2 regions of the Clostridium sp. LBM24168 genome follow, and region 2 is predicted to be linked to the other one. Evidence: riboswitches for the same ligand, from Rfam matches in the RefSeq annotation. Region 2 holds a riboswitch; the other holds the start of a gene.

Evidence for each region. A riboswitch is a leader RNA that binds a small molecule or an ion and turns the genes downstream of it on or off. The one in region 2 is predicted to bind S-adenosylmethionine.
Region 1: it holds a riboswitch for S-adenosylmethionine, as region 2 does, so the genes downstream of both, ACSVC9_RS10860 (MetQ/NlpA family ABC transporter substrate-binding protein) here and nifH (nitrogenase iron protein) in region 2, are expected to answer to the same signal.

Annotation. Positions count from the first base shown of each region.
Region 1 covers NZ_CP196861.1:2,174,238-2,182,131, forward strand. The annotation lists gene ACSVC9_RS10840 (energy-coupling factor ABC transporter ATP-binding protein) at 1-194, opposite strand, end outside; gene ACSVC9_RS10845 (energy-coupling factor transporter transmembrane component T family protein) at 208-1,008, opposite strand; gene ACSVC9_RS10850 (NUDIX domain-containing protein) at 1,145-1,699, opposite strand; gene pdxR (MocR-like pyridoxine biosynthesis transcription factor PdxR) at 1,711-3,156, opposite strand; gene ACSVC9_RS10860 (MetQ/NlpA family ABC transporter substrate-binding protein) at 3,273-4,109, opposite strand; SAM riboswitch class I at 4,183-4,282, opposite strand; gene ACSVC9_RS10865 (D-alanine--D-alanine ligase) at 4,435-5,367, opposite strand; gene ACSVC9_RS10870 (glycoside hydrolase family 130 protein) at 5,461-6,537, opposite strand; gene ACSVC9_RS10875 (DUF1861 family protein) at 6,551-7,501, opposite strand; gene ACSVC9_RS10880 (transposase) at 7,683-7,894, shown strand, end outside.
Region 2 covers NZ_CP196861.1:1,550,984-1,558,877, reverse strand. The annotation lists gene ACSVC9_RS07705 (nitrogenase component 1) at 1-700, shown strand, start outside; partial or broken gene ACSVC9_RS07700 (nitrogenase component 1) at 713-1,535, shown strand; gene ACSVC9_RS07695 (nitrogenase component 1) at 1,542-2,840, shown strand; SAM riboswitch class I at 2,921-3,029, shown strand; gene nifH (nitrogenase iron protein) at 3,209-4,027, shown strand; gene nifB (nitrogenase cofactor biosynthesis protein NifB) at 4,126-5,364, shown strand; gene ACSVC9_RS07680 (nitrogenase component 1) at 5,463-6,932, shown strand; gene ACSVC9_RS07675 (nitrogenase component 1) at 6,932-7,894, shown strand, end outside.

The DNA of each region.
Region 1 (7,894 bases), 620 kb from region 2:
ATGTTAACCTTATCAAAATAGTAATTTCCACTATCCGGGAATATTATACCATTCAGCAGTTTTAAAAATGTGGATTTTCCACTTCCATTTGCACCTATAAGAGCAACAGACTCACCATTTTCGATATTTATGTTTATATCTTTGATTACTTCCTCATCCTTGTATTTAAAATATACATTCTCAATCTCTATCATATAATTTGCTCCTTTATCTCATATAAAAATACAATAATATAATTAATATACTCGCAGCACAATAAATCAGATCTGAAAAAGTAAACCTGAATTTTGAAAAATAGCTGTATTCTCCCGTAAACCCTCTACACTCCATAGCAGAATACATTTCATTTCCCATCTCATTGGACTTTAAAAACAATCCTCCCATTATTTTAGTAATCGATGAATGTTTGCTGTTATTCTTTCCTATGGATTTAAGCTTTAGAGAATAAAACATGTCCAATGCAAATTGTCCTAGTATGTAGATATACTTCAAAGTTATATCAAACACGAGTATAAATATGTCTGGTATAAAAAATATTTTTAATGACCTTGTCACATGGCTCCATTTGGTAGTACAGGAAAAAATATTTACAATCATTATCGTACCGAATATTTTGAATATGAGCATAATGCTATTAAGAACATTTTTCATCAATATAGATGGTATGAGCATTATAAAAGTAAATATTGGTATTATAAAACTCAAGAGTAAAATATTTTTTATTTCTTCCGCATCTAGAAAACTCAGCATCAATAGAAAATATATATCTACTGCCGCAACATATACGGGATTTCTAGAAACCGACAAAAATATTATATTTAAGAACATAAATACAAGCTTCACCACTGGATTTATTTTATATATGATTCCGTTTTTTAACTTATCTCTTCTTTTTATAAGAGAAAGTACCTTCAAAATAGAAAATATACTCTTATCTATAAATCTATCTGAATCATTTTCAGGCACATAGTCGTCTTTTTTAAGAAGCCAATCTTTCAAATTAAACACCTTCAATTCAAACTTTATTATTTATTTTTTGTCGGAAAACAGTGCAATAAATACAATTATTACCACTATAATACCACAAGCACTTATTATACTGCACATTATAATTAAACTTTTTATCATCCTATTATCCACCTGTTTAATTGTTTTGCAGCCCACAGAATACATACCAGCATCCCAATCCAATTCCCAGTCCTTTTTTTTGCTGTTCTATGACAAAATCCTTCATTCTATCCTTTTCAACCAGTATTACTTCTATATCTTCAGCTTCCTCCAGTTCCTGCCTGGGATTTATATTTTCAGGCAATTTCTCATCTATATCCACATTCACCAGTCTTATTGTATCTGAAAGAAGTGCGGCATTGGAATACAGGAGAGGACTTATAGATTTAACTCTTCCTATATATCCCGTTTCCTCTTTCAATTCTCTAAGTGCATTTTTTTCTATATCATCATTTTCCATAAGTCCTGCCGGAAATCCAATTATATAATTATCAACTACCGGCCTGTATTGCTTTATAAGTACATATCTATTGGAGGGAATCAGTCTGGCTACCATTACTACAGTATTTACAAAATTAGTTCTCTCTATGCTTTCCCATTTCAATTTTTCATTCTGTTTTCCTATATAAGTTATTTCATTTAATGATATCCACTTTCCCTTATATAGTACTTTTTTCGTTAATTTTCTCATAAATATTCCTCCTAAACAGATTTCATTTTTTTGACTTCTTCTCCTATTATTCTAAATCCTTTTTCTATATCTCCGTCGCTTGTCCTCGAAAATCCAAGTCTAAATGTATTTTTGCCTCCATCATCTACATAAAATAAATCTCCGGGAGTAAATATTACCTGCCTTCTGCAGCATCTTTCAAGAAGTTTTCTTGAATCTATATTCTCAATTTCCACAAAAACATGCAGACCTCCCTCTCCATATATTTTATCATAAGGAATATATTTTTTAGCAAATCCAACTGCCAACTCATATTTGTTCCTATAAAATTTCCTTGCCTTTTTAATGTACTTTTCAAAATTTCCTTCTTTAAGATAATCATAGAATACAGCCTGATCCAGAAAAGAGGTGTGTATGTTCCTGCCTCTCTTTGCACTTTCAAGATATCCTATAAGTTCTTTATCTGCAAGTATCCACCCTATTCTCAGACCCGGGAAGAGTATCTTTGAAAAGCTGCCTACATAAATCACACTATTACCACCACCGCTAAGTGCAGCAATTGGTGATACATGATCACTTAGATATCTCAGTTCTTCATTGAAACCATCCTCAATTATAGGAACATCATACTCTTTAAGAGTATTATACAATTTTGTTCTTTTTTCAGGAGACATTACAACCCCCATTGGGTTGTGATAGGACGGTATAAAATATGCCAAACTAAATTTGCGTTTTTTTAGATTTTCTCTTAAAGCATTAAGGTCTATCCCATCTTCATTCATCTTAATTCCTGTTATATTTAATCTATGCAGTTTCATAATCTTTATAGCCGTATTGTGAGTCGGATTTTCACATAATATATTATCTCCTTTATTTACAAGGCATGACAGTATAATATTAAATCCTTCTGTAAATCCATTAGTTACAAGTATATCTTTCCCGGAAACATCTATACCCTTGTCTGCCATATATTTGACAAGATATTCAATAAGTGGCTTATATCCCTGTGCATATCCATAATTCAATATTTTCCCGCCTTCTCGCGATACACAATTCAAAAATGATTTTTTAAAATTCTCAACATCAAATAACCTGTCATCAGGAGCTATACTTTTAAATGATATCATTCCTTTCTCCCACTTTATTTCGCTTTTGATTATATCCAATTTTTCTGATTCCCTTGCATAACTATTTATGCGCTTATTCCAGTCTATATTCCACTTTTCCTGAAAATCTACTTTTACATCAGATACAAAAGCTCCCTTTCCTTTCTTCATATGTACAAGGCCTTCATCTTTTAGAAAATCATAAGCACAAATAACTGTATTCCTGCTTACCTTCAATCTTGAAGACATTTCCCTGGTGGATGGAAGTTTTTCACCTGAAGTCATCATTCCTCTAAGTATCATATTTTTTATATAATTTTTTATCTGTATATAAACAGGACTTTTATCATCAATTTTTATATCAAAAAACATAATTATAAATTCACCTCTCTATATATTTTTACATAAATCAATACATAAATAAAGATGATATACTGTAATTTTTTACAATACATCATCTTTATTTATAAAATACTCAAAATTTAGTGTTAAAATGCAGGGATTATACTTCCCTTGTAATTATCCTCTATGAATTTCTTGATTTCAGGCGAATTTACCGCTTTCACAAGAGCCTTCACATAAGGTTTGTCTTTGTCTTCTTTCTTAACTGCAATTATATTTGCATAAGGTGACTCTTTTGATTCTATAGCAAGTGCATCTTTAGTTGGATTTAATTTTGCCTCTAATGCATAATTTGTATTTATAACTGCTGCATCTACATCACCCAATACCCTAGGAAGTTGTGGAGCATCTAACTCCTGAATCTTAAGGTTCTTCTTGTTTTCAGTTATATCCAACTTAGAAATAAGCTCTCCATCTTTAACCTTTACAAGCCCTTCACGTGCTAACAGTTTAAGAGCTCTGGAACCATTTGTGGCATCATTTGGTATTGCAATCTCAGCACCATCTTTGAGATCTTTTAAATTTTTAACCTTATTTGAATACACTCCCATTGGTTCAAGATGAACTTTTGCCACAGAAACTAAATCCGTACCATTTTTCTTATTATAGTCTTCCAGATATGGTATATGTTGAAAAAAATTTGCATCTAACTCACCAGACGCAAGTGCCTTATTTGGTGTTACATAATCTGTAAATTCTTTTATTTTAAGTTCATATCCTTCTTTTTGAAGTATAGGTTTTACCTTTTCAAGTATCTCTTCATGGGGTTTAGGCGTAGCCCCTATTGTTATATCCTTTTTTTCACTTTTTGATGTATCACTACTTCCAGTATTTCCTCCGTTGTTACTTCCGCATCCTGATAATGCTGCTAAAACGAATACAGAAGAAAATATAATTACCAGTATCTTTTTGATGTTTTTCATACAAGTTCCCCCTCAATTAATTTAATCAAAATAAAAACCCGAGAAAAATCCCGGGTTTGAAACCTTAATGATTTTCTCATCTTTCAGCTTTCGCTGTAGGAGTTAGCACCAATGTATATAATACTGGTTGCCGGACTTCATAGGGCCAATCCCTCCGCCTCTCTTGATAAGTTTATTTTGATTTACTTTTTCACGTAATTGATTATATCATCATGTATTTTATCTGTCAATGCAGTTCTCGACAATTTAGAACTTAAATAAAGAATAGCCTGTATAAATATTAATACATTATTTATGCAGGCTTCTATTTATCTATTTAATATTTTCATGATGCATAAATTTTCTTAGAAGCGACTTTACAGTTTTCTTTCATAGAATACTCAACTATATTATCCAGAAGTTGGCTGTAAGACATACCTACTGCTTTTGCACTCTTTGGAAATAGACTATTCTTTGTCATTCCCGAGAGTGTATTGAGTTCAAGTACATAAGGTATATTGTCCTTTATCATAAAATCAACTCTCACATATACTCTACACTTCAACACATCCCAACATCTAAGAGATATTTCTTCAATTTTACTTTGAAGTTTCTCTTCAAGCTGGACAATTATTTCATCTGAAGCACCTTCAGTATATTTTGCCTCATAATCAAAAAACTCTGTTTTCGGCTTTATTTGAATTAGTGGCAATGTCTTTCCGTTTAAAATACAGCAGGTGATCTCATCACCTTTTATATATTCCTCAATCATAACTTCCTCATCATACTTTAATGCCAAATTTACCGAGTACTCTATATCTTCTTTCCTTTTAACTATATTCGTCGCTACACTTGATCCTCCTGAATTTGGTTTTACAACCAGCGGATAACCCATTTCACCCAGATAGTCATAATCTATTTCATCTGTTGATTTGACACAAATCCATCTTGCAGTTTTGATTCCAGCACTCTTCAATACCTTTTTTGTCATGTCCTTATCCATACATATGGAACTTGTAAGTGGCCCACAGCCAGAATAAGGTATATCTAAAGTTTCCAGCACAGATTGGACAGTCCCATCTTCTCCAAATTTTCCATGAAGTGCTATAAAGGCAAAATCCATACTTCCTGTTTTATCTATTATATCTCGCTTATTATCTATAACAATTGGAACTACTGTATACTTATTTCTATCAAAGCAACTCATTATTTCTTTCCCAGAATCTAGTGATACTTCTCTTTCTGAGGATATTCCCCCCATAATAACTCCTATTTTCATATCAATTCCTCCGCTAAATACTGTTTGTAATACCCTTCATCTTCTATTTTACACATCATCCAATATAAAAAAAGAGCCACCCAATAAACATTTTCAACCTGTTGTGGTTCCCTGATTTTCCATAGAGCTCAAAATATCATTCATGTCTGCAATGGCTAACCCGATGGAGCTGTCTGCTATCCCATAATATATATATAACTTACTTTTTATTTTCACAGCTCCACAAGGGAAAACAACATTTGAAAAAAATCCTTCTGTTTCATAATGCTCATAGGGATATAAAATTGCTTCCTTACTGCGCCCAATAACCTTTGAAGGATCATTTATATCCAGCAGAAGTGCTCCCATGGAATAGCACTCATTTTCGTCTACTCCATGATATAATTCTAGCCATCCAACATCTGTTCTTATAGGTGGTGCACCTGCACCTATTTTTTTAGAATCCCAGCAATTCTCCCTTGTGCATGCCAATAGCTTGTGGTTTCCCCAATTTATCAGATTGTCGGATTCAGATATCCAGATCATAGGTTTTCCAGTACTTCTGGATACCGGTCTATTCAGTGCAAAGTATTTTCCTCCTATTTTTTCTGGAAAGATTACCACATCTTTGTTCTCAGTATTAAATATATTACCCAACTTTCTATAATTTTTGAAATCTTCTGTAACAATCAAGCTCACTACTATTCCATATTTGGAAACTGCACTATAGGTAATATAATATCTGCCATCTATCTTGGTTATCCGAGGATCTTCTATTCCAAAACTTTCATACTTGTTTCCCGGGAAAATAAATGGTCTGTCATCTACATCGAAATTTATACCATCCCTGCTCCTTGCAAGCCTTATGTGAGAAATAGAAGTAAGGTACTCAAAATCGTATGGTTCTTTTACATTTTTTATTACACGTGAATCACTAAAATCGTAATTTTTATTTCTCTTATTTATAGTCACAGTTGTCAAAAATCCACCCTCTGAATCTACAACTGGTATTTTCAAAAAATTATCATTGACATTTTCAGTCACCTCAGCAGTTCTAAATGCTAGTACTACTTGATCTCCATATACAGTGGCTCCAGGATTAAATGCTCCTATAACCTTAAGATTCTCACACGAAGGTTTAACGTCTTCAGCTTTTATAATAGGATTAAATTTATATCTCTTTATATTCATTTCTCCCCCTATATCAAAAAATTTCCAAAGCTCCATTTTGATCTTTATCCATATATTTATAAAATGGATTATCTATTTCAATTGTCTGGGCTTCAATGTCACTTATTCCAGCATACAGTACCGCCTTTTTGCCATGGAAAATAAGTCCCCCACCAAATACTACATCATATAACATTTTGTCTTTACTAGGTCCAGGCAGGAAGTCTTTCCTTTCTGCAATTATACAGACATCCTTATATGTCATGGAATTGATATCAAGGACAAATGTCATAGAATAATAGTGTTTCATTCCGGTTTCATCAATTTTTGCTATATGACCAAGTAATCCTATATTATTTTCATCAATTGGATAAATACTGTTTATTCCACCCCATTCCTCATCACTAAAAAAGTCATTCAAAATAGGTGCATCTTCAATAACGCCTATACTTAAATCATTCAATCTCTTTATTTTTATAAATCCTATTTTCCCTTTTCCTCCTCTGGCCCCCTGTGGGCGTGTCAAAACACCTATACTTCCATCTTTAAGTTCAGTTATACGGAGATCTTTCATTCCATCTGGACCTACAAAGAAAAGTTTTAAATGAAAAATATCCTTTCCCTTATATATTATAGTTCTCCATATTAAATTATAAGGATTATTTATATCCTTGAACACTTCAACTCCTCCCACTATCATGTCATCTCCTATTTTAGTAAAAAATGGATCCTCAAGATTCATAACAGGTGACTCTATTATATGACACCATGCATCCTGATATTTTTCAAAAAATGAAACCATTGAATCATTGCCCATTTTAGATTCGACCCTTCCTGCTATAACAACTCTTCCTCTATTTATAAATGGTGCAGTTATATTATAAATATCTTTGTTAAATATACCTATAAATTTCACCCTTTTCGCAACTTTCTCTGTTTTTTTATCTCTATATTTTTTCAATAAATTGTCACAAGTAATTATCATTTGAATTTACACCTTTCTAAAATTAATTTATAGCCTTGAGCATAACTCTAAGGCACTCATTTCTCTAGCCCGATAAGGGCTATTTTTTTCTATCACTAAAATTTATATCATAGGATTTCCTCAACTTTTGTCGAATTTTTAAAATATCACATAATAAAAACACTAAAAGGAGGAAATCTCTATGTACCAACGTCAAGAAATCTTTAATATAATTGAGCTTTTCACTTCACAAAACACAATAAACTTCTACACAGATATTTTTGAAAATATTAATTTATCTTCATTACCCGATAGGGTTCCTTCCAAATACGGACCTGTCGGTTTCTCAAGACACGCTCTTTTCAGAGCTTTTATAGTCATGAAATGTGAGAAGTTTGCTCAAATTACTGATCT
Region 2 (7,894 bases):
AAATGATATATCACATGCTGAGTTCAATATAGTTATATCACCTTGGATAGGAATAAAGACAGCAGAACTTTTAAAAAGAAAATTTGATACGCCATATCTTCATTACCCTGTACTCCCAATTGGAGGATCTGAAACTTCAAGATTTTTGAGGAAGATTGCAGAATTTACAGGTATTGATAAAAAAATTGTAGATAGAGTAATAGAAAGAGAAGAAAACGAGTATTATCATTATTTAACCAGATTTGCAGATTTTTTTGTAGAATTCAGATACGATCTTCCAAAAAGATTTTTTAATATAAATGATTCCATCTATGCACTGGCCATAAGCAAATTTTTATCAAATGATCTTGGACTGCTTCCAGGACATCAATTCATAACAGAGGATGTACCCAAAACGTTTAGAGAAAATATCAGGAGCTATTTTAAGAATATTGCTCCAGATATACCCTGTGAAATAACTTTTTCTCAGGATGGAGGGGTAATCAATGAAAAATTATCAACATTTCATGTAAAAACAGTGCCATTAGTACTTGGAAGTTCATGGGATGTTGATATTGCTTCAAAGCTTGGAGGCATAAATTTAAGCGTTGCACTGCCTGTATCGGACAGGATAATACTTGATCACAATTATGCTGGATATACTGGTGGTTTGAATTTAATAGAAGATATATACAATAAAATACTGTCGAGACATAGTTAGGAGGTAATTTTTATGTCGATCAATCTGAAAAATTCTCTTGCACCGTCGAGAGAGAACCGCCTTGGAGCAATTACAGGTTACGTGGGAAATCTAAATGACCTTGTAAGCAGATCCAAAAATGGTACTTTGAATAACAGGGAGAGATGTTTCAGTCAGTCAAGCTCCTGTAATGCAGGCTGTGCACTTTCACAACTGTCGGGGATAAGGGATGTTGCCGTAATAAATCATGCTCCTTCTGGATGTACTGCTATGGCAGCCAATATAAATGTAACAAACAGTCAGATGGCAGCTAAAAGAGGAATTACAAACAATACTGTTTTTGTTGGAACTGATATGAATGAAAAGGATACTGTTTTTGGTGTTGCAGGGAGTCTTGGGGATATTGTAAAAGAGGTATATGATTGGAATTGAAGTAGTATGGGCAGCTTCCTGGCATTATGACAAAAAACATGACAACAACAATATGCCACCAGCAGCCAATTATTTATTTAAAAATTCACCTGACAATATAAAATTAAGTGTAACGGAACAGCAAAACTATGAAGTACTTAATATATTGAATGAATACAAACCCGATATATATTTTTCAAGGCATCCTGGAACTACTGTGTGGGCAATAAAACAGGGGATTCCTACACTCTGTGTAAATGACGAGTATATGATCTTTGGCTATAGAGGTACACTGAATTTTGCATATAGTGTCCTTGATACCATCAAAAACAGAAGCTTTGAGAAAAATCTTGCTTCAAGAGTCAAACTTCCATATACAGATTGGTGGTACAATCAGAAAAGTTCAGTATTTTTCAAAAAAGTAAAGCAGAAAGGGAAATGGTGAAATAATATGGCAAAGATACTAGACCAGCCTAGATATAAATGTGCAATGGCTGCTATGCAGACTGTACATGGAATAACAAATGCTATCCCAATTCTGCATTCTGGCCCGGGATGTGCGGAAAAACTTGAAAGAGATTTTGGAAGTTCAGGACATTTTTCATCCCATATATTTCCTTGTACAAATATAAGTGAGAAGGAAATAATATTTGGGGGCGAAAAAAAACTCAGGGAAACTATAGAGAATGCCTTAAAGGTTGTAGATGCAGACTTGTATGTGGTTCTTACTAGCTGTAGTTCTGAAATAGTTGGAGATGATTCAGAGGAAATTGTAAAGTCATTCAAGGACTCAAAAAAGCCGGTTATATATGCTTCAACGCCTGGATTTAAAGGGAATAATTATCTTGGACATGAATGGGTTATAAAAGCTATAATAGAACAATATTTAAAACAATCAGACAAAAAGACGAAGGGTCTTGTAAATATATGGGCCGGTATTCCACTTCATGATCCATTCTGGGCTGGAAATTTGAGAGAACTTGAAAAACTGATTTCACAACTTGGACTGATCCCTAATATAATATTTGGATATGGAAGGGGAATTAAAAATATAGACAAGGTACCTGAAGCTGAATTTAATCTCTTAGTATCACCCTGGGTTGGAATTGAAAATATGGAACTTTTGAAGAATAAATTTAATACTCCATATTTCCACTATCCGGTTCTTCCAATAGGTGCTTTTGAAACAAGCAAATTTTTAAATGCTGTAGGTAAATTTGCAGGAATAGATGAAGAAAAGATTGATGAGGTCGTCAACAGGAATGAAGAAGAATATTATTATTATATAGAAAGATTTGCAGATGTATTTTTAGAGACTCGTGTTATGTCAAAGAGATTTGTGGTGGTTTCCGATTCACAATATACTCTGGCTGTAACAAAATTTTTGGTAAATGATCTGGGACTGTTTCCATCAAAACAGTATATAATTGATGATGCACCTTTAAAATATCAAGATGACATAAAAGGATATTTTAAAAAATTGAATGATGGTATAGAAGCAGAAGTGGAATTTACAACAGATGGATATAAGATAGATAATGAAATCAGAAATATGGATTTTTATCGATATCCTTTAATAATAGGAAGTTCCTGGGAGAAAAAAATTGCCAGTGAAACAAAGGCGCACTATATTGCAATTTCTTGGCCTGTTTTTGAGAGACTCGTAATAAACAGTTCCTATGTTGGATATAGTGGGGGTCTCAGGTTATTAGAAGATATATATTCTGTGGTACTTACTAGATTTAATTAATAATTAAATCAAAAAAAGTTAAATTTACTATTGACAATTATATTTAAATTAAGTATTATATAAACAATAATTAAATATAACTCTTATCGAGAGAGGCGGAGGGACTGGCCCTATGATGCTCGGCAACCTGAGTATGTTATTTGTATTTAATGGTGCTAATTCCAGCAGGTTAAACCTGGAAGATGAGAAACTTTGGAATTTTGAAGTCCTACAGTTTCTCTGTAGGATTTTTTATTGATTGACTAGAAAACTGGAGATCAAATTTTGTTTCGATACACTGGATGTATCTTTACAAGATTTGATTTTTTTGTTTTTTATTTATAATTGATTTACTTTAGAATAATATAGAATATTAGGAGGAAAATTAAATGAGACAAGTAGCTATTTACGGAAAAGGTGGAATAGGGAAATCCACAACAACACAAAATCTTACTGCAGGACTGGTAGAGTTGGGAAAACATGTTATGGTAGTAGGATGTGACCCTAAGGCAGATTCTACTAGGCTTCTTTTGGGTGGACTAGCTCAAAGAACAGTTCTCGATACATTGAGAGAAGAGGGAGAAGATGTTGATCTGGATTCAATATTGAAGACAGGTTTTGGAGGAATAAAATGTGTTGAATCCGGTGGGCCGGAGCCTGGAGTTGGATGTGCAGGAAGAGGAATAATAACTTCAATAAATATGCTTGAGCAGCTTGGAGCATATACCGACGATCTGGATTATGTTTTCTATGATGTACTTGGAGATGTTGTATGTGGAGGATTTGCAATGCCAATACGTGAAGGAAAAGCACAGGAAATATATATAGTAGCCAGCGGTGAAATGATGGCAATGTATGCAGCAAACAACATATCAAAAGGTATAAGCAAGTTTGCAAATGCAGGTGGAGTAAGATTAGGCGGTATCATATGCAACAGCAGAAAGGTTGCAAATGAGTATGAATTGCTTGATGCATTTGCTAAAAAATTGGGAAGTCAGTTGATATACTTTGTACCGAGAAGTCCGGAGGTTACAAAAGCAGAAATAAACAAGCAGACTGTCATCCAGTATGATCCAAAAGCTAAACAGGCAGATGAATACAGAGCATTGGCCAAAGCTATAGATGGAAATGACATGTTTGTGATACCAAAGCCTATGGCACAGGAAGATCTGGAAGCAATAATGTTGGAGCATGGTCTTATTGGATAATAAAAATATTACTTAGTTGATCAGAAAAACTGAAGGCTAAAGAAATTTAAAATATTTCTTTAGCCGTTTTATTTTATTAATAATTTAGGAGGAAAATTATGAGTATAGAAGCCGCAAGAGATATTGACAGTAAGACACTTCAACATCCATGCTACAATTGTATTGCACATAAATATGCGAGAATGCATATACCTGTAGCTCCAAAGTGTAATGTAAGCTGTAATTTTTGTAATAGAAAGTATGATTGTGTAAATGAAACAAGACCTGGGGTGACCAGTGAAGTTTTGACTCCTGAAGGTGCAAGGGATAGATTCGAACTTGTAAAAGAAAAACTTAATAATTTGACTGTAGTTGGAATAGCCGGACCTGGAGATCCACTTGCAAACTTTAAAGAAACAAAAAAGTCAATAGAGCTTATAAAAGAAGTTTCTCCTAATATTACATTTTGTCTTTCAACTAATGGACTGATGCTTCCATTTTATGCAGATGAACTTATAAATCTTGGAGTAAGCCATATAACAATAACAATAAATGCAGTTAATCCAGAGATAGGTGGGAAAATATACAAGTTTGTAAATTACCTAGGCAAAAAATTTGAGGGTGAAGAAGCCGGGAGAATATTACTTCATAATCAGCTTTCAGGATTAAAATATATTACGCAAAAAGGAATCGTATCAAAAGTCAATATTGTTATGATAAAGGGAATAAATGATAATCATATACATGATATAGTCAAAACGGTAAAAGAATGTGGTGCATATATGACTAATATAATGCCTCTTATACCAGTTAAAGGAAGTGTGTTTGAAAATAGACCTACTGTAAATGATTTTGAATTAAATAAAATGAGAAAGGAATGCGGTGAAGATTTAAAGCAGATGTATCATTGCAAACAATGCAGGGCAGATGCAATAGGAACGCTTGAAGATGATATATCAAGTAAATTCAGAGGAATTGATTTGAAAGGTATAAGCAAAATTGATAATAAAAAAATAAAATTAAGATTTGCAGTTGCAACTAAATCAGGAGTAGATATAGATGAGCATTTTGGACATGCAACACAATTATATATATATGATGTCATAAAAGGGGAAACTACATTTATTGAAAAAAGAGATGTAAATAAATATTGCAGTGGAATAGGTGAATGCAATGGACATGATGACAGAGTAACAGATATTGTAGATGCAGTAAGTGATTGCAATGCAGTTCTGGCTCTCAGGGCTGGATTTGAACCTATAAATCTATTGAACAGCAGGGGCATAAAATTATTTCAGATGTATGATCAGGTAGAAAAAGGCATAGAACGTGCTGTAGGATTATTAGAAAAAAGTTGACCAGAAATGCTGGAGGCTAGATATTTGTCAAATAAACTGATATTTAGCCTTTTCACATACACTAAGTGATAGTTATTTTGTAAAAAGGAGATGCAATTATGCCTATTAATGTTAAAAGTATAGAAGCTTCAACTAGGGAAAACAGACTTAATTCTATTACAGGGTATGATGGAACAATAAAGGATCTTGTTAAAAAAGCACAATGCGGAAAACTTAAAAACAGGGAAAGGTGCTTCAGCCAGGCAAGTAACTGCAGTTCTGGGTGTGCCCAAAGTTATTTGGGACGTATAATGGATGCAGCTATTGTAAATCATGGTGCCGTAGGTTGTTCTGCAGATATAATTGGTGAAACCTGTACTTTAAAGTGGGGTGAAAATATACGGGATTGGGAAAAAACGAACATAAAATTGATAAATACTAATATGACAGAGGATTCTACAGTATTTGGAGGAAAGAATAAATTAAAAGAAAGTATAAGGGAGGCATATAGAAGATTTAAACCAAAAGCTATATTTGTAACTACTTCTTGTGCATCGGCAATTATTGGAGATGATGTTAAAGCAATTGCAGATGAGGTGGAAGGTGAAATAAAGATTCCAGTAGTTCCAGTATTATGTGAAGGCTTTAGATCCAAAATATGGGCATCAGGTTTTGACGCAGCTTTCCATGCTATATTGACGCGTATAGTGAAACCACCGAGAAAAAAACGACCAAAGCTTATAAACATGATAAATTTTACCGGCAGTGCAAGAGAGTATGTAACTGAAATTTTTTCAGTTTTAGGTTTAGTACCACAATTTGGAATACCCTTTGCTACTATAGATGAAATATCCGGAATGTCAGAAGCTGCAGCAACTATAAGTATATGTGGAACATTGGGCAGTTATTTTGGAAATGGATTAGAGCAAAAATATGGGGTTCCATATATAAAGACTATTCAGCCGCATGGAATTGCAGGAATGGATAGTTGGCTTAGAGAACTTGGAAAAGTAGTTGGAAAAGAAAAAGAAGTGGAAAAATATATATGTGAGGAAAAGAAAAAGATAGAACCTGAGCTTGGTGAAATCAGAAAAAAGCTTGGCGGTATAAAAGCAGTAGTTGGTATGGGACCAAGTTTTTCGCATAATTTTATAAGAGTACTTAATGAACTTGGGATTGAAGTAGTACATGGAATTTCATGGCACTTTGATCAGCATTATGACCATGGCAGTGTTCCAGAGTCGTCTATTTTCCTATCAAAAAAGGTAAATGATGTTCCTATAAGTGTATGTGATGTGCAAAATTTCGAAATATTAAATCTATTGAATAAAATAAATCCAGATCTTTATATAGCACGACATCCAGGTACTACTGTATGGCCACTTAAAATGGGAATACCATCCATAATGATTGCTGATGAATATAGTGCCTTTGGGTACAGAGGAATTATAAATTTTGGTCATAGAATAATAGATGCATTGGAGAACAACAGCCTGGCAGAGGAATTATCTAAAAGAATAAAATTACCATATACTTCCTGGTGGATTAAACAAGATACCTTCAAATTTTTTGAAAGTGGTGTGAAATAATGAGTGGATTAATAGAACAAGTAAGACATGCTTGTGCTCTTGGTGGCTATGAATCGGTACTTGCCATAGAAGGATCAATTCCAATAATACATTCAGGACCTGGATGTGCAGCAAAGATATGGGCCACATTGGGACTACAAAATGGATGCCAGGGTACAGGATATATGGGAGGACACTCCATACCATGTACAGATGTAGGAGAAAAAGAAGTAATATTTGGAGGAACAAATAAATTAAATAAAGTTATTGAAAATTCTTTTAAAGTAATTGACGCGGATTTATATGTTGTACTTACAGGCTGCACTTCTGATATTGTTGGAGATTATATAGGAGAAGTAGTAGATAGATATAAGGATAAAGGCAAACCTATAGTATATGCAGAAACTGGTGGATTTAAAGGAAGTAATTTTATAGGACATGAGTTTGTTATTGATGCAATTATAGATCAGTACCTAAAACCGGCAGACGAAATTGAAGAAGGACTCGTAAATGTATGGGCTACGGTTCCATATCAGGATACATTTTGGTCTGGAAATTTTGAAACTATTGAAAAACTTTTGAATTCAATAGGGATAAAAACAAATATTGTATTTGGACATGGAAGAGGTATAAATGCGTTGAACAAGGTTCCAAAAGCCCAGTATAATTTGCTTATATCGCCATGGGTCGGACTTAAAAATATGAAACATTTAAAAGAAAAGTTCGGTACAGAATATTTTCAGTATCCAGTTCTTCCTATAGGGCCTAAGGAGACAGGGAAATTTTTGAGAACTATAGGAGAATTTTTAAATATAGATAGAAATTTTATAGAAGGTCAAATAGCTAAACAGGAGGATAGGTATTTTTACTATTTAGAAAGAGCTGCTGATATCTTACTTGAAACAAGATTATTACCTAAGCATTTTATTACTATAGCAGATAGCTCGTATACATTAGGAATATCTAAATTTTTAATAAATGAT